3 regions of the Paenibacillus sp. Cedars genome follow, and region 1 is predicted to be linked to each of the others. Evidence: riboswitches for the same ligand, from Rfam matches in the RefSeq annotation. Region 1 holds a riboswitch; each other region holds the start of a gene.

The links. A riboswitch is a leader RNA that binds a small molecule or an ion and turns the genes downstream of it on or off. The one in region 1 is predicted to bind cobalamin.
Region 2: another riboswitch for cobalamin. It lies ahead of B9D94_RS25360 (ribonucleoside-diphosphate reductase subunit alpha); the one in region 1 lies ahead of B9D94_RS05420 (ABC transporter substrate-binding protein).
Region 3: another riboswitch for cobalamin. It lies ahead of metE (5-methyltetrahydropteroyltriglutamate--homocysteine S-methyltransferase); the one in region 1 lies ahead of B9D94_RS05420 (ABC transporter substrate-binding protein).

The regions. Positions count from the first base shown of each region.
Region 1 is NZ_CP020866.1:793,729-801,745, forward strand. Features, by position in the region: gene B9D94_RS05390 (metal-dependent hydrolase) at 1-438, shown strand, start outside; gene B9D94_RS05395 (lipoate--protein ligase) at 554-1,555, opposite strand; gene B9D94_RS05400 (pyridoxal phosphate-dependent aminotransferase) at 1,731-2,846, shown strand; gene B9D94_RS05405 (adenosylcobinamide amidohydrolase) at 2,914-3,669, shown strand; gene cbiB (adenosylcobinamide-phosphate synthase CbiB) at 3,666-4,643, shown strand; gene B9D94_RS05415 (histidine phosphatase family protein) at 4,634-5,410, shown strand; cobalamin riboswitch at 5,563-5,768, shown strand; gene B9D94_RS05420 (ABC transporter substrate-binding protein) at 6,017-7,024, shown strand; gene B9D94_RS05425 (FecCD family ABC transporter permease) at 7,021-8,017, shown strand, end outside.
Region 2 is NZ_CP020866.1:5,174,835-5,182,851, reverse strand. Features, by position in the region: gene B9D94_RS25365 (ribonucleotide-diphosphate reductase subunit beta) at 1-755, opposite strand, end outside; gene B9D94_RS31170 (hypothetical protein) at 950-1,123, opposite strand; gene B9D94_RS25360 (ribonucleoside-diphosphate reductase subunit alpha) at 1,485-3,818, opposite strand; cobalamin riboswitch at 4,007-4,240, opposite strand; gene B9D94_RS25355 (MTH1187 family thiamine-binding protein) at 4,598-4,903, shown strand; tRNA gene B9D94_RS25350 (tRNA-Thr) at 5,002-5,073, shown strand; gene B9D94_RS25345 (N-acetylmuramoyl-L-alanine amidase) at 5,321-6,052, shown strand; gene B9D94_RS25340 (hypothetical protein) at 6,251-6,583, opposite strand; gene B9D94_RS25335 (ABC transporter ATP-binding protein) at 6,930-8,017, shown strand, end outside.
Region 3 is NZ_CP020866.1:2,323,728-2,331,744, reverse strand. Features, by position in the region: gene B9D94_RS12385 (carbohydrate ABC transporter permease) at 1-130, opposite strand, end outside; gene B9D94_RS12380 (ABC transporter permease) at 149-1,108, opposite strand; gene B9D94_RS12375 (tautomerase family protein) at 1,115-1,297, opposite strand; gene B9D94_RS12370 (glycoside hydrolase family 88 protein) at 1,559-2,764, shown strand; cobalamin riboswitch at 2,850-3,054, shown strand; gene metE (5-methyltetrahydropteroyltriglutamate--homocysteine S-methyltransferase) at 3,200-5,497, shown strand; gene B9D94_RS12360 (sensor histidine kinase) at 5,559-6,704, opposite strand; gene B9D94_RS12355 (response regulator transcription factor) at 6,701-7,393, opposite strand; gene B9D94_RS12350 (sugar phosphate isomerase/epimerase family protein) at 7,538-8,017, opposite strand, start outside.

The DNA.
Region 1 (8,017 bases):
GGGGTCGTGTCATACCTGCCAAGCCGGACGCTGCGTCATATCGTGATGTTTCTGATCGGTCTTGGACTGATATCCTTCGGGCAAAGCTTCAGCCCATGGAACACGATTGCAGGCAGCGTGCTGATTGCAGGTTCATTGGTGACCCATCGCGGGTTAACCCATACCGTCTATGCTGCCGTTGGATGGACAGGTCTGCTCTATTTTGCATCGCAGGGCAAGATCGGCGGGGAAAGTCTATGGTTTGCCGGAGGTCTGTCCTATTCCATTCATTTGCTTGCAGATGCCTTGACCAACCGCGGCATCCGGCCGCTGCCGCCGTTCAAATGGAGAATTAAATTTAAAATTATGAGCACGGGAAGCAAGTGGGGGCGTACAGTAGAGAATGTATGCATACTGTTGACGCTTATCCTGGTGTGGTATGTGTTTATGGCCTCGTGATGAATAGCTGTTATCGACGAAAAAAGCCTCGCACCCTTCTGTGTTTTTTACCACATGGGGTGGGAGGCTTATTTAAATTTGGGCCGGAATCCAGTAACAGGATGCCTCAGACCTTCTATTCCTCAAGAAAGATGAGGCTGATCAGATCATCAAACTCCAGGTTGCCAAAATAGTGTTTGACGTTGATGTCTGAGAGTGCGGTGCGAACGGCATGCTCTTCGTAACGTTTGCCGCGGAGCAGGTTTTCGATGTCAGCGACATCGCCTACACCGAAGAAGTCGCCGTAAATTTTAATCTCTCCAATATGTCCTTCACGGATATCCATGCGGATATCGATAATGCCCACCGGGAATTTCTTGGCATGCTTCACGTTGCTCTCAGGGGACAGTCCGTAGTTCCAATCCCAGTTCCGATAACGCTCCTTCGAGATTTGGTTGATGATTTCCCAGTCCTTCTCCTGAAGCACATACTGCGGCACTTGGTCAGGCTCCATGCCAAAAATCGAGCGGAGCAGTTCAGCGCGGAACTGTTCAATGGTCATGTCGGTGCCGAGCAGCTCCTTGATGTTTGCAACGCGGCTGCGGACGGACTTGGTGCTCTTGGATTTGAATTTTTCCGGATTGGCATTCAGCGATGCCTGTACGTCATCCAGGTTCAGATCAAACATGAGTGTGCCGTGGCTGAACATGCGTCCCCGCGTCGAGAACTGAGCGTTCCCTGAAATTTTCTTCTCGCCGACCTGGAGGTCATTTCGGCCGCTGAGCTCAGCGGGCACGCCCATCTTTTGCAGGAAGTCGATGACCGGCTGGGTGAACTTCAGGAAGTTGTGGAAGGACTGCCCGTCATCCTTTGTAATAAAGCTGAAATTCAGGTTTCCGAGATCATGGTATACTGCGCCGCCGCCGGACAGCCGGCGTACAATCTGAATGTTGTTGTCACGAACGTATTCCTGGTTGATCTCTTCAATCGTATTCTGATGCTTTCCGATGATGATGGAAGGCTTATTAATATAAAAGAGAAGGTAGCTCTCGTCCATCGACAAGTGCTTCAAGACATATTCTTCAATCGCTAGGTTAATGGATGGATCATGGATCCCCTGATTATCGATAAATAGCATAGTATCCTCCGTCGTCACAATTCAAAATGTGGTGCCACAAAGACTATTGTAAACCAATTTTAAGGCAGAGACAAAGCATTCCATGTTGACGAGTCAAGGAATGTAGCGACATAATGGTGGCATTACATAACGGCAGGGCTTGCAAGCGCTGTGGAATGGAACTGGAGGAGCCCGTATGAGTGATAAAAGACAACCCTTGATCGAGGTATACGGACATGGCGGGGATGTGGAGACAGCTGCTTCGACGTTTGGACAGCCGATTTCCGCTTTTCTGGATTACAGCGCCAACATTAACCCGCTTGGACCGCCTCAAGGGGTCATAACAGCATTGCAAGAAGGACTGGGCGCAGTTATTCGTTACCCGGATCCCGGGCATCGCAGCTTCAAGGGAATGCTCGCTGAGGAATTGCGCACCGATGCCCAGCGAATTCTTGTCGGCAATGGGGCGGCAGAATGCATGGCATTGCTGCTGATGGGCCTTCAGCCGCGAACGGTTGGAGTGGTCGATCCCTGTTTTTCCGAATATCGGGAGCTGTCTGTCAAGTTCGGATCGGATATCCGATCCGTTTGCGGTCGCCCGGAACGGGACTGGCGTGCGGACAAGGCGGATATTGTGGCGCTGCTTGCCCGCACGGATTTAGTATTCTTGGGGCAGCCCAACAATCCGAACGGGGTTCAATACAGCCTCGAGGATATCCGCGATATGGCGTCTGCTGCAGAGCAAGAAGGGAGTTGGCTGGTGCTGGATGAGGCCTTTATTGATTTCATTCCGCTGGAAGACAGGCAGACCTTGATGCCAGAGCTCCATCAATATCCTCGGACGGTAATCGTAAGATCGATGACCAAGTTCTATGCGATTCCGGGTCTGCGGCTCGGGTATACTATTGCGCATCCCGATGTCATACAGGCGATGGCTGGCAAGCAGGTCACATGGAGTGTCAATGGGCTGGCATTGCTTGCAGGAGAAGTGTGTTTAGGGAGCGGAAGGGATTATGAACAGAATACGCTGCAGCTGATTCACGAAGAGCGTGTCAAGCTGATGCAGGGACTGCAAGCGCTGGGGCTCGATGTTACGCCAGGGGAAGCCAATTTTCTGCTGATGGAGCTTCCGCAGCATATGGACGCAGAAAGTTTTCAACGGGAAATGGGCAGACGCGGCGTGCTTGTCCGCAGCTGCGCCATGTACCCGGGTCTGGGTGAGCGCCATATCCGGCTAGCCGTTAAAGATGCCCAGTCCAACGACAGGATGCTTGCCATGGCGGCGGAGGTTCTTTTGAAATCTTCTGGATGACGTGCCTTAGGGATTGTCAGAACGGCAGTTACATGGGCAGCGCACTTGGTGGGGAGTTAACAAGATCATGGAGCAGGGAGAGAGAAACGTGGCCGTACCTTTTCTAACAAGCAAGAGTCACCTTTACCGTTCGGAAGCGTGGCCGGGAACGACAGTGTTCCTGGAAGCGGAGCAGGATTACCCGCATATTCGGATATCGCTGCCGGATCAGGCCGTTTCCTTAAGCAGTGCCATATATGGCGGCGGATTTGGGCGTGTGGATCATCTGGTGAACCGCTATGTGGACAGGCATTACGATTGCAGTGATCCCGTAAACGATATGTTTAGCTTTATCGAGGAACACGGGTATCCGGCTGGCTCTACGGCGGGATTGATGACAGCGGTAAAACTGAAATATGCATCCATATGGGAAGAGCGTGGGGAACAAGCCTCCATTCTATGCTGCGCCACCGCTGGTGTGGGCAATGCTGCGCGTGCAGGATCAAGCCGTACGACCTTTGCCGCTTATCAGCCGGGCACGATTAATATCATGCTGTTGATCGACGGGATGATGACGCCTGCTTGTATGGTGAATGCCGTCCTGACGGCAACGGAAGCAAAGGCCGCAGCACTTCATGATCTGGGCGTGAAGGATCATGAAACGGGAGCCATCGCGACCGGAACGACAACCGATGCCATCGTCTTGGGGGTTAGCGGAAATCCCGCTTACGGCGTGAATCATCATTATGCCGGAACTGCAACCGATATGGGCGGTATGATTGGCCAACTCGTTTACCGCAGTGTTACGGAGAGTATTGTCTCTGAGAGAGCGGACCGGATATGACAGCCATATGGGTCATCTGGGCAGCCGTGCTGCTGGACTTACTGATCGGGGATCCGAGATGGCTGCCCCATCCTGTCATCGGCATGGGGAAGGTCATTCGCCGGGTGGAAGGATGGATACGCCATCGTGCGACTACGGCTCAAGGCCTGAAGCGTGCGGGCATTCTGCTGCCGGTGATTGTGGCCGGCGGCTCCTTTGTGCTGACTTGGCTTCTGCTGCTGTTGTGTGCGGCGATTCATCCTTGGCTTGCCTGGGGAGCGGAGATCGTGCTCATAGCCACTACGATTGCTGTAAAAGGGCTGCGTGATGCCGGACTGGAAGTATACAGCCATCTTAATTCCGGGAATCTCGCCAAAGCGAGATACTCCCTTAGCATGGTGGTCGGCAGAGACACCGACCATCTGGATGAGCCGGAGGTTGTACGCGGAACGGTGGAGACGGTGGCGGAAAATATCGTGGATGCGGTGATCGCCCCGCTGTTGTTTGCCCTGATCGGCGGAGCGCCGCTTGCAATGGCCTACCGTGCGGTGAATACACTCGATTCCATGGTCGGTTATAAAAACGAGAAATACGAGTCCCTAGGCTGGGCTTCCGCCCGTTTGGACGATATCGCCAATTGGATACCAGCGCGCCTGACCGCAGGCCTGTTAACCGTGGTGGCTGCGATGTTCTCATTGCAGTGGAAGCAAGCGATTGCGATGGTCAAAAGAGATGCACGGAAGCATCCAAGCCCGAACAGCGGCTTCCCGGAATCCGCGGTTGCCGGTGCCTTGGGCATTCGCCTGGGAGGTGAGAATTCCTATCAAGGCGTGATCTCGTTCCGGGCTTACATGGGCGATCCCGAACGTGCGCTTCATGCAGAGCATATTCGGGTGACAACCCGGCTTCTGCTGGGCGTATCCATTCTGTTCACGGTACTCGGCACAGCGGTGCTGGGGCTGATTACAGCAGCCGGAGGTGCGTTATGGCTGTAAGACTGAACCTGCATCTTGTTCGTCATGGCCGTACGCAGTGGAATGAGGAACGCCGTTACCTGGGTCACGAGGATCAGGGGGCTCTGATGGAAGGGCTGGAACAGCTGCTTCCGCTGCGGGAGGAGTTTCGCTCCAGGCATTTTGCCAAGGTCTATTGCAGTGATCTCCTTCGTTGTAGACAAACACTGAACTGCATCCTGTCGGATTTACATATGCCCGGCATTACAAATGAGGTCGAGCTTGGCAGCGTTATTCCCGGTGTCTGTTATGACAGGAAGCTGCGGGAGTTTGATTTTGGCGATTGGGAAGGAAAAACCTACGAGGATTTGAAGGAAAATGCGGCTTATCGGCGCTGGATCGACAACCCGGGAACGGTTACGCCGCCGAGCGGGGAGAGTTGGCCATCTTTTTGTTCCCGAATTGAGGTTTTTCTGGCCGAAATGTATCAGGATATGAAGGGGTTATTGTCGATGCAGGAAGGCCCCGCTATTCTCTTGGAGTCAGAGTCAGAGTCAGAGTCAGAGTCAGAGTCAGAGTCAGAGTCAGAGTCAGAGTCAGAAGCAGCGGGCCACGATACTGAGACTCAGCCGGGGGTGCTCGATATGGACGTGCTTGTAGTCACCCACGGGGGCGTCATCCGGCAGATTGCAGCGGCAACCCTCCCGGATACAGAATTCTGGGCTACGTCGGTATCGCCGGGCGAGGTGCTCCAGCTGCAGCTGGCCTGGGACGGAGCACGCTGGCGAGGCGTACGGGTAAACGAATAAATGAAATCGTACGATTTTGGCGAGGAATGAACGATAACGGGAAAAACCAATATCGTTAAACCCTTGAAACGAGCGAAACTTCCAGTTGTAAGGCGATGGTTTATCGCCTATAATCTTGTGCAGAGAAACCATGCTTGGCCTATCATAAATAAATTCATATTGTTTGCGAGGGTCCCGGACAGAAGAGGTTATTCATGTCTTCTGCCGGGTTAATAGGGAAGCCGGTGCAAGTCCGGCACGGTCCCGCCACTGTGAAGCAGGGACTTCTCCACATGCCACTGAGCGTCAGCGCTTGGGAAGGCGGGGAAGTCGTTACAGCCTGTAAGTCAGGAGACCTGCCCTTAGCGAATGAATGACGGTCCTTCGAGGAGAGGATTACGTTTTGCAGTCCCGTGCGGACGGCAGTTTAAGGCGCTATCTGTGAACGGTTATCCAGGTGTCCTTACGTTAAAACGTAATCCCTGAGTCCTTATTTACGAGGAATCAGGGATTTTTGCTTCTTTGGAGTATGACGATTGACGTTTTTCTTCCTGCTCAGGGGATCGGTTGAAGGAATTTAGACGTACAGCGCCAGGTTCTCAATTATGTTTAGGGGGATTTGAAGAGATGAAAGCAATAAACAAAACATGGTCCGTATTTCTGGTAGCCATACTGATGGCTCTGGCCTTGATCGGCTGTGGCGGGGAAGAAGCGGCACCGAAAGAAACCACGCCGCAAGCTGCACAGGAGCAAGGACAGACCAACGAAGCGCCAGCCGACTCCAGTGAGGAGCTTAAGACCACGTATCCATTAACGGTTAAGGATTCAACCGGGGTTGAAATGACGTTTGATAAAGCGCCGGCTAAGATTGCATCCTTGACTCCGTCCGAGACGGAAAAGCTGTTTGCTCTGGGTCTGGATGAGGAAATCGTAGGCGTATCGGATAATGACGATTATCCGGAAGCCGCGAAATCCAAGCCCAAATTGGGCGGATTCCAAGTGAATGAAGAGGCTATTATTGCAGCTGATGCCGATGTGGTGTTTACCGCTTCGATGAATGCACAGAATGCCGAGAAACTGCGTGAGCTTGGCGTAACCCTGTTTGTCAATGATCCGAAAACCATCGATGCCGTGATGGAGAACATTGAGCTGATCGGACAAATTACCGATCGTCAAGCTGATGCCAAAGCGGTCGTAGATCAGATGAAGCAGGAACTGGCATCCGTTACGGAAGCTGTGAAATCCGTGAAGGATGAAGACAAGAAGAAGGTGTACGTCGAGTTCTCCCCGGGATGGACTGTAGGCAAAGGCGAATTTATGGATGAGATCATCACTGCAGCCGGCGGTGTTAATGCAGCTGGCGATACGGAAGGCTGGTTCGAAATCAGCGAAGAAAAGATTATCGCTGCGAACCCGGATGTCATTCTGTACACGGACGATGTGGTTGATGAAGCGACCAAAAAAACACTGGATCAACTCATTAAAGAGCGCGGAGGCTGGGATCAGATCGAAGCCATCAAGAACGATCAGGTCATTGCCGTAGATGCCAACCTGCTGAGCCGTCCGGGTCCCCGCGTTACGCAAGGACTGATTGAAGTGGCGAAGGCCGTTTACCCGGAACTGATGAATCCATGAATAAAAAACTTGCAGGATTCGGTGCGGCCGGCGTTATCCTATTGCTGCTAACCTTGGTTGTCAGTCTCGGAATCGGATCCGTTCACCTGCCTGTGAGAGAGATTGGGGCGATGCTGCTGCACCGGCTGCCGGGGATCGGCGATTCCATCCTCCCGAGCTGGGAAGCTTCATCCGAACAAATTCTGATGAAGGTGAGGTTACCGCGGATTTTGCTGGGGATGCTTGTTGGAGCTTCCCTGGCGGTAGCCGGGGCTGCCTTTCAGGGCGTATTGCGTAATCCGCTGGCGGATCCGTTCACGCTCGGTGTATCCTCGGGTGCTGCGCTTGGCGCAGCATCCCTGATTTTTTTCGGGATGGAATACTCCTTTGCTGGAGGTTACACCCTGCCGCTTGTAGCATTTCTGACCGGAGCAGGCACATTGTGGGTTGTGCTGCTGTTGGCAAGGGATCAAGGAAAGCTGCCGATTCACGGACTGATCCTGTCCGGGGTGGTCATGCAGTCGTTTCTGGGCGCTGTGGTTTCGTTTCTGACGGTGATGTCCAAAGATACGGTAAACCAAATCCTGTACTGGACGATGGGGAGCCTGAGCATGCGCGGATGGTCGTATACGGCCATCCTTTTCCCGTATTTTATCGTGGGATTCGCGTATTTATGGAGCCGGTCGCGAGCGCTTAATATTTTGTCGCTTGGGGAACGGCAGGCCGCTCATATGGGATTGAATGTGGATCGCCTGAAGACAAGCGTACTGATCGTAGCTACCCTCCTTGCCGCCGCTGCCGTATCGGTCTCCGGCGTCATTGGCTTCGTGGGGCTTGTGGTTCCGCATATGATACGCCTTATCACAGGCTCCGATTACCGTATCATTGTCCCTTTGTCGGCTCTGGGCGGTGCGATTTTTATGGTCTGGTGCGATACGGCTGCACGATCCGTGCTGGCTCCAACGGAAATACCGCTCGGGGTGGTCACTGCATTCATAGGCGCTCCTTTCTTTG
Region 2 (8,017 bases), 2.0 Mb from region 1:
CGGTCGATGGTGCGGTACAGGTAGTCGATGTTCTCTTGGGAGTTCAGCTCTGGGAAATCCTTGAGCAGCTGTTTGAATACTTCGGCGAAGAAGTAGCAGTGCTGGTTCTCGTCACGCTGAATGTAAGAGATCATCTGGCTGGTTGCCATCATCTTCTGGTCGCGAGCCAGGTTGTAGAAGAAGGCAAACGTGCTATAGAAGAAGATACCTTCCAGGATCAGGTCGGCCACCATCGCTTCAAAGAAGGTTTGCGGCGACGGATTATCGCGGAAGTTCTGATAAATATCTGAAATGAACTGATTGCGCTCCAGCAGAACCGGATCATGCTTCCAGTATTCGAAGATTTCCTTCTGCTCTTGATCCGAAACGATGGAAGAGAGCACGTAGGAATAGGATTGATTGTGAACGACCTCTTGCTGACCGATGATGGCCGAGATGGCTTCGAGTGACGAGTCGGTAAAATAACGCTTCACATCGCTGACAAACATCGTCTGCATGGAATCCAGCACAGCCAGCAGGGAGATGTTGATTTTGAAGGTGCGCTGTTCCTCTGAGTCCAGTGTAGGGAACTGCTGCGCATCCTTGGACATCGGGATTTCGTCCGCGATCCAGTGGTTCAGCAGCAGCACCTTGTACAATTTATACATATGAGGCATCCGAATGTCGTTCCAGTTCAAGATCCCGGAGCACTCACCTTCAATTACACGGGTGGAGCGGTTGGGTGCTTCGGTGTTAAATATCTTTTGCATTTGCATGCCAATTCTCTCTCCTTGCATATCTATAGTAGGGCGGGTTGAAGGGACGGGTATCCACTCTCCAGCCGCTGTTGTCCGCCCTTTGCTTGAATGTATTTAATGGTATCAAAGGGCTCCCAAAGGCGGACGTAAACTCTTCCGCTTGGATACCCTTACCCTTGTAGTCTTGTATTAGAAAGTATATTCAATCCCGCTTACAGCCGTTCGATGCTTGTAGCACCCGCATGAGAAGCGACTCCCAAAGGGAGAGCGATCCCAGCAGGATGTAACTCAACAAACGCACGAAGCAGCTCTTCCTCCCTGCACCGCACGAGAAGCGACTCCCAAAGGGAGAGCGATCCCAGCAGGAAGTAACTCAATAAACGCACGAAGCAGCTCTTATGCCATGCACAACATGAGAAGCGACTCCCAAGGGAGAGCGGTCCACGCAGGAAGTAACTCAATAAACGCACGAAGCAGCTCTTATTCCATGCACAACATGAGAAGCGACTCCCAAAGGGAGAGCGGTCCACGCAGGAAGTAACTCAATAAACGCACGAGTAACGCCATAGTCCCCGCACTACATTCCAGCGTTCCCGAAGGGAGAAAGCGCTCCTAGCCACCAAAAGTAACATAGAAGCGCCTAATTCATTCCCTGCACACCTTGCGGGTGTCCAGAGGGCAGAGCCCTTGGGGCCCTCCCTTGGAAGGGAGGGTTTGGGCGGGTTCGAAATAGTTTACATTAAACTCTTAGCTTGCGCACGACTCACACTCTTCAATCGTCAACGCACGGCTGCGCACATAATACGTGGACTTGATGCCGGCTTTCCATGCATGCAGGTGCAGCTCCAGGAATTCCGAAGCCCGGATATCAGGGCGAACATACAGGTTAAAGCTTTGCGCCTGGTCAACGTGACGTTGACGCGCAGCCGCCATTTTGATGGACCAATGCTGGTCGATCAGGAAAGCGGTCTTGTAGTACCAGATTGTTTTTTCAGACAGATCCGGAGCCGGGTTAGCCACTTTGTAGGTGGTTTTTTCTTCATAAGACAGAAGTTCGTACAATGGATCGATGCTCGCTGTGGAACCGGCGATAATCGATGTGGAGCCGTTCGGTGCGATGGCAAACAGCCATGCGTTACGGACACCATTGGCTTGTACTTCCTGTTGCAGCTCACGCCACTGTTCGGTGGTTACGAATTTGCCTTCATGCTCGCCGTCGGTGTAACCGCGGAACGTGAAGTACTCGCCGCTCTCCCAGTCGGAGCCTTTGAATTTCGGATAGTGGCCTTTTTCCTTGGCCAGCTCCATGCTGGATTTCACGAGCAGGTAATTGATGTGTTCATACAGGTTGTCATTATAGGCAACGGCTTCGTCGGACTCCCAGCGGATACCTTCCAGCGCCAGCAAGTGATGCAGGCCGAAGGTTCCAAGACCGACCGCACGGTATTGGCTGTTGGTATATTGGGCTTGCAGAACTTCAATATTGTTGATGTCGATAACGTTATCCAGCATACGAACCTGGATAGGAACGAGACGCTCCAGCACACCGGCCGGTACAGCGCGAGCCAAGTGGATGGAATTCAGGTTGCAGACAACGAAATCGCCAGGGATTTTGGAAATAACGATCCGGGTTTGACCATCCGTTGTTACCAACTCTTCTTGCTCGACAACGGTTGGAGATTGGTTCTGCATGATCTCGGTGCACAGGTTGGATGAGTAAATCATGCCATGTGCAGAGTTCGGGTTCGCACGGTTTACCGTGTCGCGGTAGAACATGTACGGTGTACCCGTTTCAAGCTGGGATTTCATCACGCGTTTCATAATGTCGATCGCTTGTACCGTAATACGCGGCAACTGCGGGTTCGCCACGGCTTGTGCATATTTTTGACGGAACTCGCCATCGCCTTGAGCTTGATCATAGAAGTCTTCCAGGCCAAGCGGACGGCCGTTCTCGTCTTTCCAGCCCATGATCTTCTTCACTTCATGAGGACAGAACAGGCTCCACTCCTCACGGGCCTCTACAGCCTCCATAAACAGGTCAGGTAGACAGATGCCATGGAACACGTCATGGGCTCTCATACGCTCGTCACCGTTGTTCAGCTTCAGATCCAGGAAGGACAGAATATCTTTGTGGAACACATCCAGATAAACCGCGATGGCTCCTTTACGAGTTCCCAATTGGTCAACGCTTACGGCAGTGTTGTTCAATTGGCGAATCCAAGGGATAACGCCGGAGCTGGTGTTCTTGTGACCGCGGATATCCGAGCCGCGTGCACGGACTTTACCGAGGTACACGCCAATGCCGCCACCCATTTTGCTGAGACGGGCAATATCGGTGTTGGAATCGAAGATGCCTTCCAGAGAGTCGTCAACGGTATCAATGAAGCAGCTGGAGAGCTGGCCTGCTACTTTTTTGCCTGCATTGGACATGGTCGGTGTGGCAGCTGTCATGTACAGGTTGCTCATCGCCCAGTAGGCTTCTTTTACAAGGTCAATACGTTTGTCGGCTGGCTCGTTGTGCATGAGGAACATTGCGATTACCATGTAGCGTTCTTGCGGAAGTTCCATGACACGACCGTCAAAGTCGGTTGCCAAATAACGCTCAGCCAGTGTCAAAAGACCAATGTAATCAAACAGCAGATCGCGGCTTGGATCGATGCATTCGCCGAGCTCTTCGATTTGCTCCTTGGTGTAGCTGGTCAGAAGATCCTCGCGATAGATGCCCTTCTGTACAAGCTCTGTGATGAGCGGGTAGAAGGCACCGTAAGGCTCTTCCGGGTAGGCTTTGTATCGGCGGTTGGTGGCCGCTTTTTTATATAAAGAGGTCAGAAACGAACGCGCAGCTGCAAACTTCCAATTCGGCTCTTCTTTTGTCACAAGCTCAAGCGCGGACATCGTGAAGGCGCTGCTGATTTCTTCGCCGGTGACTTGCTCACCGCGCAGTTTAGCATTTACGCCGCGAAGCAGGCGCTCTTTATCAAGCATGTCCAATCCTTTCAGATTGCGGTCGGCATAGACAGAGAGGCGTATTTCATCAAAGGCGAGCTGACGGTTGTTCGGTTTAACTACGAGCTGGGGCATGAATAATTCCTCGCTTTCTTAGGGGGAAATATGAAAAAGGACATCAAAAAAACATTTTCTAAAACCCGCAGGCTTGAAAATGTCCGTGCGCTGTGATTCGTGAATGACGTTTGACATAAGCCCTTGAAGGGGCATGATGTTATGTACAGACGCAAGTTTAACGAACACTTACCTAATGTCCCGTAGGTTGGTGTTGGCTGCGTACAGGCAGGTCTCCTGACTCGGACTTTGACAAATCGGAGCCTTCCCCAAGACCTTGATGAGGTCCTCCAGAAGAATATTCCATGATTTGGTTCGGCCTAGATAGGATAAATAGCCGAGAGCCCTTACAGTGGCGGGACCGTGATGGATTTACACCATGCTTCCCTATTAAGCCGGACCGCCTTATAGGTTGTTCCGGCACCTATACACACTATATTTGGTTGTTGTTTATCTAATTTAACCCAATATATTGTGTTTGTAAACCATATTCTTAAAATTGAACGCAAAAAGAATTATAGCAAACGAGCGGTCATTGTGCCAGCTAAGAAACTGTCAAAAGGCCATAACATTTCCTGGATTGTGACCGAATGCGACCTTTTCTGCACAGATACCACGTATATTATCGTTTTGACAAAATACGATAGTTGCGTACTGGATCTGTGGTGGAAGGAGCAGACTATTTTTTATTGTGAATAGCGAGTCAAGGGCTTTGATATGAGTGATCAGAATTGATATGATATCTGTGTCTGGAGATTGAAGAGTTCTTTATATGAGATGTTGCGAGGGAGGTTTTGGTATTGGCTATAGCGGAAGTGACGGTGATTCCGATTGGAACAGCAACAACGAGCTTAAGCTCTTATGTGGCCGAGATGCAGCGTATATTGAAACAACAGGACGGGATTACATATGAGCTGACTTCGATGAGCACCATCATAGAGGGCGAGCTGAATATGATCTGGCGAGCGATTGAAGCTCTGCATGAGGCGCCATTTCTATCCGGAGCCCAGCGCGTATCGACTTCGGTCAAGATTGACGACCGCAGGGATCAAGTCTCCTCCAGCAAGCAAAAGATTCAATCGGTGCAGGAAAAATTAGGCGGATAATCTTGCTTATTGCAAGGGCTAGGCTGGGACTTGTATTTTGCTGCTAAAGTATTATAATAATTTTGCTGTTCGTGGAGGCTTGTTTTCGAACCACATATGCTGGTGTAGCTCAGGGGTAGAGCAACGCACTCGTAATGCGTAGGTCGGGGGTTCAATTCCCTTCACCAGCATGTTCATTGCAAGGAGATCATATCCTGATTTCTGGCTGGAATGATATAAAAATGGCGCCGCAAGGCGTGTTTTTTGTGCCCCTGGGTGATCCGGGGGCTATTCCTGTTAAGGAGAGAGCGCCCTATCATTCGGCATTTTATATCATATATTACATAGTAAGCGATTCATATTATTCGAGTTTGTTCGTGGCCTTCGCTGTCGAAAAGATGAAACGGGCTGCGGCTCGGAAAGATGAGGTGAAGGGAGATGAAGAAGGTATTTATTGATCCAGGCCACGGTGGAAAAGATACCGGAGCGGCTGCTCATGGTCTGTTGGAAAAGGACATCGTGCTAGCGGTGTCCCTGAGCGTGAAAAACCGGCTGGAGGCCGAGTACAATGGCGTGCAGGTGCTGCTCTCCAGATCTGCGGATGTTTTTCCTACGCTAATGGAGCGGACCGAGGCGGCCAACAAGGCTGGGGCAGATATCCTGGTTTCCGTCCACTGTAATGCAGGAGGAGGAGCCGGTGGCTTCGAATCCTATAAGTACACGCATACGTCGGCTGCAACAGCCTCTTTGCAAAATGTGCTTCATACCGAGATTATGACGGCCTTAAAGCCTTTTAACGTAATCGACAGGGGGCAGAAGGCAAAGAACCTGCACATGGTCCGTGAATCGAACATGCCTGCGGTACTGACAGAAAATTTGTTTGTTGATGTTGCCGCGGATGCAGCCAAGCTTAAGAGAGAGGATGTCGTGGGTGCCCTCATCGAAGGTCATGTTGCCGGCATTGCAAAATATCTCGGGTTGCAAAAGAAGGAGGCGGCTGGTGAGGTGAGTGATAAGGTGAATGTTATTGTAAACGGCAAACCAATTCAGGATGGCAAGCTGATTAACGGGGTGACCTATGTACCGCTTCGGGCGACTGCCGAGGCACTGGGTGCAACCGTGGGATGGGACAATAAAACAAAGACAGCAACGATAACCCATAACCCATGAGCCAATCGTCCAGCCACATTTTAGTTCCCCTTAATTAAAATTTAATCTCCCATTAAGATTCGCAGCATATAATAAAAGCACCCCTTAAAAAATATATCAGAAGCCCCTCTAACTTCGGTTAGAGGGGCTTCTTTGGTCTTCTGCTCTTTCGATCCTCAACTAGACCTTAGTGTGGACCTGATATTCTGCCAACATTATTTAGAATCCCAGCCATTTCGTGATATAGGCGGATACGGCTAATTCCTGAAAATCCTTCCAGCTTCGAAATGGGGTATGTTCAACGATAAACGGGTTAATCGTACTTCCTTGTATGAATATGTCAAAATCTTCATCCGTGCTTCCCTCGTAACCAGCAGCTTTCAGCAAGTGATCTATGGAAGAAAACTTGGTATGCCGTTGAATAAATGATTCCGAGAACAGTTCTTCCACGGGCACCTCTTGTTTCATATCTGAGAGCTTTAAGGCATTTTCTCGAATTTCCAATAGCTTCTCTTCATCCAGTCCGTCTAATCCACTGATCCCAGTATTCATTATGCCCACCTCCAAAAAGTTGCACGTCACTCTATTATACATATACGAGTATGCTGAATTATGGGATTCGATTTTTTTTGAAGCGGGTCTTGACTTGGAAGATTTATATAGGAATAAAAAAATAAATGAGCTTTCTTCATAGTCATGTCCAACCGGGAAATTTCGCGTGGCTGCGACACTTATGTATCATGCATTCCTGAATAAACGCACATCCCATTATAATTATTCTTTACCTAGGAATGGCTGTGGTTTTCATGTAGACTGGTAATGATTTACTGCCGCCATGCCTTGTTTTTTTGGGTGATGGAGGTTCGTACATACTTGCTTGCATATGGGGGTGGGCACTGTGCCCAAAAAAGAAAAGGTTTCTATGTCGTGGCTGCTGCGATATTTGAAGCCGGTCAAAGGACGACTGCTGCTTCTGCTTATTATGCTGTTGACGTCGACGGGCTTGCAGCTGCTGAATCCGCAGATTATTAAACGGTTTATCGATACGGCAGCTGGTGGCGGTGTTCTGGCCAGCCTGATTCAGCTGGCGGGATTATTCCTGGTTGTGGCTGTCATTAACCAGCTGATTACGGTGGCTGTCAGTTATCTGGGTAACGATATTTCGTGGCGCGCAACGAACCGGCTGCGTGGCGATCTTTTGAAGCATTGCCTGCGTCTGGATATGCGGTTTCATAACGTCAAGACGCCAGGCGAAATGATTGAGCGGGTCGATGGTGATGTTACCAGCATCTCGAATTTTTTTGCGATGTTTATCGTGCAGGTCATCGGCAGTTTTGTGCTGTTGGCCGGGATATTGGGGTTCATGTTCACGGTGAGTCTGCCTATCGCCATCGTCATGACGGTCTTCACGCTGCTGTCGATTCTGTTTATGGTGTTCATCCGGAACATGGGCGTTAATTCATCCAAAAGCGAACGGGAAGCCAGTGCTTCGCTGTTCGGCTTGATTGAAGAGCGTATCGCAGGCATTGAGGACGTTCAGGCGAACGGCAATGTACCGTACGTAATGAATCGGTTTCACCGCTTGATGCGCAGTGTATTCCTGAAAGGGAGAAAAGCCTGGATGCTGCGGGTCATTCCCTGGAATACCACGGTTGTTCTGTTTGCCCTTGCCGTTACCGCTGTGCTGTTACTGGGGGTCCGTTATTATCTGATTGGCGAGATTACGCTGGGAACCCTGTTCCTGATCTATCAATATACACAGATGCTGAACGACCCGATTGAGATGCTGGGCGATCAGGTGCAAGAGTTTCAAAAGGCAAAATCCGGCATGCTCCGCTCCAGAGAACTCCTGTCCAACAAGAGCGAGATTGTGGACGGAGAGCAAGAAGAGCTTCCCGAGGGTGCGCTCGGATTGGAGTTTGAGGGAGTTAACTTCAGCTACAACGAAGATAAACCGGTGCTGCAAGACATTAATTTTACCGTTAA
Region 3 (8,017 bases), 1.5 Mb from region 1:
TAGCACCTGGGCTGCTGAACGACTGAGCGATCACGTTGAGAAAAGGGAACAGCATGGTGAGTGCAAGAAAGGTAAGGATAATATAGTTGCATACAAGAAACATTTTTCTGCCTGCACTGTCATATTTCACGTTGGATGTCACTCCCCTCTAATACAGCGACTCGCCGGTCGCTTTCTTGCTGATGGTGTTTGCTATCGAGATCAGGAACAAGCCGACAACGGATTTGAACACCCCGATGGCTGTTGCATAGCTGTACTGAAGCTGCTGCAGGCCAGCCTTATAAATGTACGTATCCAGAATCTCGCTGGATTGAATGTTAAGCGGGTTCTGAAACACAAAGACGCGTTCAAATCCATAATCCATGAAATCCCCAATCTTGAGCAGGAACAGGATCGTAATAACAGGAAGCAATGCCGGCAGCGTAATGCTGAGGGTCTGACGCCATCTGCCCGCTCCGTCAATATCGGAGGCTTCGTAGAGATCCGGGTTGATACCTGCAAGTGCCGCAAGATAGATGATGGTCCCCCATCCGACGTCTCTCCATAATCCGGAGCCCACCAGCACAGAACGAATATAGGAATCCTCTCCAAGAAAATAGATCGGCTCCATGCCGAACCAGCCCAGCATCACATTCACGATCCCGGATGATGGAGACAGAATGCCTACAAAGATACCGCTTACAATGACCCATGATAAAAAGTGCGGCGCATAGAAAATGGTCTGCACAATCTTCTTGTAAACGACTTGGCGAACCTCATTAAGGAGTAATGCCAGAACAATAGGCGCTGTAAAAGCAAACAAAATGTCGTACGTGCCCAGTAGAAGCGTATTGCGTAATATTTTCAAGAAATCGTAATGCTGGAACATCCGTTCAAAGTGCTCGAGACCCACCCATGGACTTTGGGTCACGCCGGCAAACAGATTATAATTCTGAAATGCGATGACGGAGCCCATAAGCGGAACATACTTGAACAATCCGAAGAACAGAAGACCTGGTAGGGATATGAAATACAATGCCCTGTATTTCCACATGAAGCCTAATATGTTTTTGCGCTTGGTATGTTTTCCCGGCAGCGCCTTGCTTACTGCTTTTGTTGGTTCGGCCATCTGTGCTCACCTCTTGTTTCTCAAATTGGCCGGTGCATGATCATCTATCGGAATTTCGTCAAACTGGATGCTGATGAATTCGGGTTCACGATCAATAATACGGGACAACTCTCTTGTAAAAACATCAATGATTTCGCTCTTCTGCTCATCCGAGCGTCCCTCATACATTTTAATCGTAATTTGCGGCAACGGCTTTCGCCTCCTTATGAAATGGATGTGATGAATATCCTTATCCTATAAGTTTTCAGGTACGGGCAGCAATGGAAGTTGATCGCTTCCCTTGTGTTTTTTTTAGGTGCAGAAGGCTGCTTGTGTTTTTTTAGCATCGGCTTGTTATTTCAATAGTTCTTCTGCTCCGCGTATAGAATTTATCGCCTTTCTATGGAACAATAGGTCTCAGCAGAAACGAAAAATCAGCCGATCTATACCATAAGTTCTGGGAGGGTTACGATGAACGGACAACAGCAGGAAGCGATCGCATCCTATGCGTTATTATGGGAACGACTCGAGGCCAAACTATCACGCATGGCGGAGCAGCTGGCAGACAAGGTTCCCCATGCAACCAGGAACGGGATCTATGATTCCACCCGGATCGATTGGTGGACCTCCGGTTTTTGGCCGGGAATGCTGTGGATTATGTATGATATGACCAAGCAGCCGCAGTATAAGGAATGGGCTTGGGAATGGGACATGAGACTTGAGCAGGCCATTATTGCAGAGAGCAACTTTCATCATGATGTAGGCTTTCAGTTTCTGCCGACGGCCGTAATCAAACATAAGCTGACCGGAGATCAGGATGCCAGGCGCAGAGGGGTGCTGGCCGCTACCCTGCTGGCTGGAAGATACAATCCCGCGGGACGGTTTATTCGTGCCTGGAATCAGGTGAAACCTACCTCCTGGAATCACGGGAATGAAGGCTGGTCCATCATTGACTCCACCATGAACCTCTCCCTCCTGTTCTGGGCCTCCGAGGAGACAGGTGATCCGAGATATGCGCATATTGCCAGAGAGCAGGCCAATACGGTAGTGGAGCATTTTATAAGACCGGACGGCTCCGTTCGGCACATTTGTCGGTTTGATCCGTTCACCGGGGAATTCATGGAAGCGCTCGGAGGACAAGGACTGGGACCCGAATCCGCCTGGAGCCGGGGCGCTGCCTGGGCCTTGCATGGCATGGCCAACACGTACCGGTATACCGGTGATATACGATATCTGGACGCCGCGAAACGCGTGGCGCATTTCTTTGTCGCGTCCCTTGAGGAGGATTCCATACCGCTCTGGGATTTTCGTGCGGAACCCGAGAAGCTGGAAACACCCGCAACAGCAGCAACCCATCAATCAGCTGAATCTCTCTTCATTGCGGCAGAACCCCGAGATACGTCAGCGGCATCCTGCGCTGCTTCGGGTTTGCTTGAGCTCGCAGATCAGGTACCGCAAACCGAAAGCGCGGTGTACCGCAGAAGTGCCTTGCGCATCATCGACTCCTTGACGACTCGTTACGCTGAATGGGATGATCCGAATTATGAAGGCATACTGAAAGAGGCAACAGGCCATCGGCCTGGTGACCAAAATATCAACGTCTCCCTGATCTATGGCGATTACTATTATGTTGAGGCCGCTGCCAAGTTAATGGGGTGGAAAAACCGGATCTTCTGATCCGGTTTTTTTTGCGTAAGACAACCTCCATTTAAATAGGTTGCATAATTATGGAATTTATTGTACCTTGATACTCAGCAATCAAATTTAATTAATGGGAATAGGTGCTGATGTTGAAGCCTCTTCAATTTCAGCTTAAAAGGGAAGTTTGGTGCAACACCAACGCGGTCCCGCCACTGTAACAGAGGAGTTTGCCATCGGATGATGCCACTGATCAGCTTTTGATCGGGAAGGCCATGGCAGACCTTGATTCTGGAGCCAGGAGACCTGCCTATTCTGACAACACTGCTTACCTACGGGAGATAGGGAGGTGTTAAAGATCGCAGCATCCGTATGTACACAACGGAGGCGTCTTTACCCTTGATATTTTGATCGGGGTAAAGGCGTCTTTTTTTATTCAGTCATTTAAATATGTTGGTGGAGGCGAAGATATTGTTGGCAAATGTTCAAAGCAGCAATCTCGGCTATCCGAGAATCGGAGCAAATCGCGAATGGAAAAAAGCATTGGAATCCTTCTGGAGCGGCAAGCTTGAGGAACACGAACTTCTATCCAAGTTGGACGACATTCGGTTGGACCGTTTACGCATTCAACAGGAGAAAGGCATCGACCTTATTCCGGTTCATGATTTTACAATGTACGACCATATGCTCGACATGTCGGTGATGTTTGGCTTGGTGCCACAGCGTTTCAAGTACGATGGTGGTCCTGTACCGCTGAGTGTCTATTTTGCCATGGCTCGCGGCAGTCAAGGTGCTGCCGCGTGCGAGATGACCAAATGGTTTAACACGAACTATCACTACATTGTACCGGAACTTCAGGATGCCAAACCACATCTTACGGTCAACAAGCCGCTAGAAGCTTACCGTGAAGCCAAATCCTCGCTAGGTATCGAAGGTAAACCTGTTCTTGTCGGTCCCTATACCTTCCTTAAGCTGTCTAAAGGCTACACCCCGGATCAATTCGAGTCCTTGCTGGACCAGTTCACGGATTTGTATGCGGTAATCCTGAAGGAGCTGGAGCAGGAAGGTGTTCAGTGGGTGCAGTTCGACGAACCGATTCTGGTTACTTCATTAACCAAAGATGAATTGGCGCTTGTATCATCCGTATACAAAAAACTTCATGCAGCGGCTCCGGCGATCCGGATCATGCTCCAAACCTACTTCGATTCGGTCAGCCATTATGTAGAGATCATCTCCTTGCCTGTGCAAGGCATCGGGCTTGATTTCGTACACGGCCTGGATGGTAATACCGAACAGCTGCTCAAGCACGGATTTCCTGAGGATAAGGTACTGGGGGTTGGTCTTATCAACGGGCGTAACATCTGGCGTTCAGATCTCGATGCCAAGCTGGAATTGCTGGACACCCTCTCCCAAAAGGTGAAGCCTTCTCAATATGTGATACAGCCGAGCTGCAGCCTGCTCCATGTTCCCGTATCCACAGCTTATGAGGATAAGCTGGACCCCGTACTTCGCCAGGCGTTATCTTTTGCCAATGAGAAGCTGGACGAATTGACGCTGCTCACTAGCGCGCTCAATAATGGGATTGAGTCCGTTTCCGAGCAGCTGAAAGAGCATAACCAGGCCGTAGCCGCCATGAATCAATCATCGCTGCGGAATAACGAACAGGTACAGAAAGAAACGTCCAAGGTTGTCGGATTGAATCCGACTCGAGCGCTGTCGTTTGAAGAGCGGCGCAAAGCCCAGCAGAAGAAATGGAATCTCCCGCTCCTCCCTACCACAACCATCGGAAGTTTCCCTCAGTCGACCGAAGTTCGGCAGGCCCGGAAGAACTGGAGAAGTGGCGAATGGTCTGCCGAGCAGTATGAAACCTTCCTCGCCGAGCAAACTCGCGCCTGGATTGAGATTCAAGAAGACATCGGCCTGGATGTTCTCGTTCACGGGGAGTTTGAACGGACTGATATGGTAGAATTTTTCGGAGAAAAATTGGATGGGTTTTCCTTTACAGCTAACGGCTGGGTTCAGTCCTACGGATCGCGCTGCGTCAAACCTCCCGTCATCTATGGAGACGTTGAGTTCGTGAACCCGATGACCGTGAAGGAAACCGTATATGCACAGAGCCTGACCTCGAAACCCGTCAAGGGGATGTTAACCGGACCGATCACGATCCTGAACTGGTCCTTCGTTCGCGACGACATATCAAGAGAATTGGTCGCTTATCAGATCGCCCTGGCTCTCCGACTTGAGGTTAACGCACTGGAGCAAGCAGGCATCGAGATGATCCAGGTTGACGAGCCGGCGCTTCGTGAAGGATTGCCGCTTAAGCGTGAAGATTGGCAGGCATATCTGGATTGGTCGGTGAAGGCATTCCGTCTGTCCACCTCATCCGTGAAGGATACAACCCAAATTCATACCCATATGTGCTATTGCGAATTCCATGACATTATCGATTCCATTCGCGCCCTGGATGCCGACGTGATATCCATCGAGACTTCACGAAGTCACGGCGAGCTGATCGGGAGCTTCGAGGAGCATACGTATGATCATGGCATCGGCCTTGGCGTTTACGATATTCACAGCCCGCGCGTTCCGGAAGTCGATGAGATGACCCAGATGATTAAGCGTGCGTTGTCCGTACTGGATCCCGAACTGTTCTGGATCAACCCCGACTGCGGATTGAAGACGCGCGGGCGCGATGAAACCGTAGCTGCCCTGCGCAACATGGTTGCAGCAGCTTCCCAATATCGAGAGGTATTGTCCGTTAATCAATCTTAAAGGGTTGAAGTAAGAAAACAGGCAAGCGCTCTTGCTTAAAGCAGAGCGCTTGCTGTTTTTTTTATATAGATGACTCCTGCCTCTGTACTTCCTGTTGTTGTCTTCTGGAATCGACGGGAATTTCCTTGGGTATCCGAATATAGAAGCAGCTTCCACCTGCTTGCTCTTTCCCGCTTTCAGCCCATACATCTCCGCCGTGAGCTGCAACAAGCTGCTTGACGATGGCAAGTCCCATTCCGCTTCCACCGTTTAACCGGTTCCTTGATTTATCTCCCCGATACAGCCTTTCGAATATATACGGCAGATCGGAAGCTGGAATGCCTTGGCCTGAATCCTCAATACGAATCTGAACCGTATTCCCTTCGTCCACGAGATCAGCCTGGACCCTCCCGCTTGCCGGTGTGTGGTGCAGTGCGTTACTGAGCACGTTGATTAAGATTTGGAGCATCCGGTCCGTATCTACTTTAGCGATTATCGGCGAATCGCCGGGTTGATGCACGTATCGCAGATCCACTTGTTTTTCATTGTACGCGGCCCTTACCACGGTCACAGCTCTCTCTATAATCTTGGCCAGATCCTGTTCCGATCGGGATAACTGAAACTCGGGTGATTCCATATCATGCAGATCTTCAAGCTCAGTAACCAGATCAATCAATCGGTCAATCTCTTCCAGGCAGGTTCGAAAGCGATCGGCTGTCGGCTCCCATATGCCGTCCTCCAGCGCACGTGTATGACTCTTCAAGGTAGTTAACGGCGTTCGCAGCTCATGGGCAATATCCTGCGTCATGTTTCTCCGAAGCTGCTCCTGCTTCTGCAGCTGTACAGCCAGCTCATTCAGCGAAGAACCGAGTCCCGCGATTTCATCATCTCCTCGGGTATCCACCCTGATATCCAATTTCCCTTGCGTCATCATCTCAGCTGCTTGCTTCATCTGGATTAGGGGAGCCGATATCCTTCTAGCCACATAAATACCTATGATGGAGGCCACCGCTATCGACAGCAAGCATGTCAAAATAATGGATTGCATCTGCGCCTGCTCCAGATGTTCGTTCAGCTCGTCCATTCCGTGATGCCCATTCGACTGCTGCTGGTACATGGCTATATGATAATGGTTGGTCACAATATTGGTGACGGTAAACACGATCAGAATCCCTGCGGTGATGCTGATGATAATGGCGGCAAGCCTTAGATCCAGGCGCTGCTTCAAGACACCTCACCTCCAAAGCGGTAGCCGAATCCGTAGACGGTGATGATATATTGGGGCTGTCTTGAATCGGGCTCAATCTTCTGCCGCAAATTCTTGATATGCTGATCAATAATGCGGATATCCCCAATAAAATCGCAGCCTAATACCCGATCGACCAGCTCTTCGCGCGAGAAATTTCGCTGTGGATACTTGGCCAGCAAGAGCAGCAGTTTATATTCGCTGGGCGTCAAATTTATGACCTGTCCATCACAGGTTACCTCGTGCTTCAATGAATTGATCACAAGCCGCCCCTGGTGATATACAATTACATCTGCAAGCAGCTTGCTGTCATCCCCCCGTCTTAAGACGGCTTTGATTCTTGCCATCACCTCGCGGGGGTCAAAAGGTTTTACAATATAGTCATCCGCACCGGCCGCAAACCCGCCAATCCTGCTGCTTTGGGCCACTTTTGCCGTCAACATCATAATCGGCACTGAGCTGAACGTTCGAATTTCCTGGCATACCCGCTCACCCTCCATATCCGGCAGCATCAAATCCAATATAACAAGATCCACAGCCTGCTCACGCATGTATCCCAATGCTTCGGCACCGTTTGCCGCTTCCAGTGTCAGATAATGTTCTTTAAGCAGATAAGAAGCAAGAACTTCTCTAATATTCGGCTCATCGTCCACGACTAATATGGTCTTCATGGTTGTTTCTCCTTATCGAGTGCTTTCTCAGTACACGTCCACTTTAACATAAAAATTCATGATAACTGAAACTTGTGAAGATCTAGTGAGGACACGCCAAAAAAGCCCATGAATACCATGGGCCTGGCTACTGTAACAATCCCCTCATCCGTTTCTTTGAACTGCAGCCATTCGGGTCCTCAGGTAGTGAGCACTCTTCGGCACCTCATTCTCTGACAATCCATGAAGAATAAGCGGTCCCTTGAAATGATAATCTTGCAGCAGCCTCAAGTAAGCTCCGTAGTCCAGCTCACCGGTTCCGGCAGCCACATATTTCAGCCCGTCAGCGGTCGAATAATCCTTCGCGTGCGCGATAATGACCTGTTCGCCGAGCAGCGACAATGCTTGTTCCAGAACATCGGCCAAAGGCTTCTCCTCCTCCGGCCTGAACAAATTCGCCGCATCCAGCACGACCTTTAATCGGGCTGAAGCGATGGTATCCAGCAGCTGCCTGCCTTTGACGGCACCGCTAACCACATTGGCCGGCTCAGGTTCAATAGCGAGATCAAGCTGGAATTCCTCCGCGATATTCACAACCTCCCGCACCGTCAGGAGCAGATCATTCCATGCTTCCGGCGTATCGTT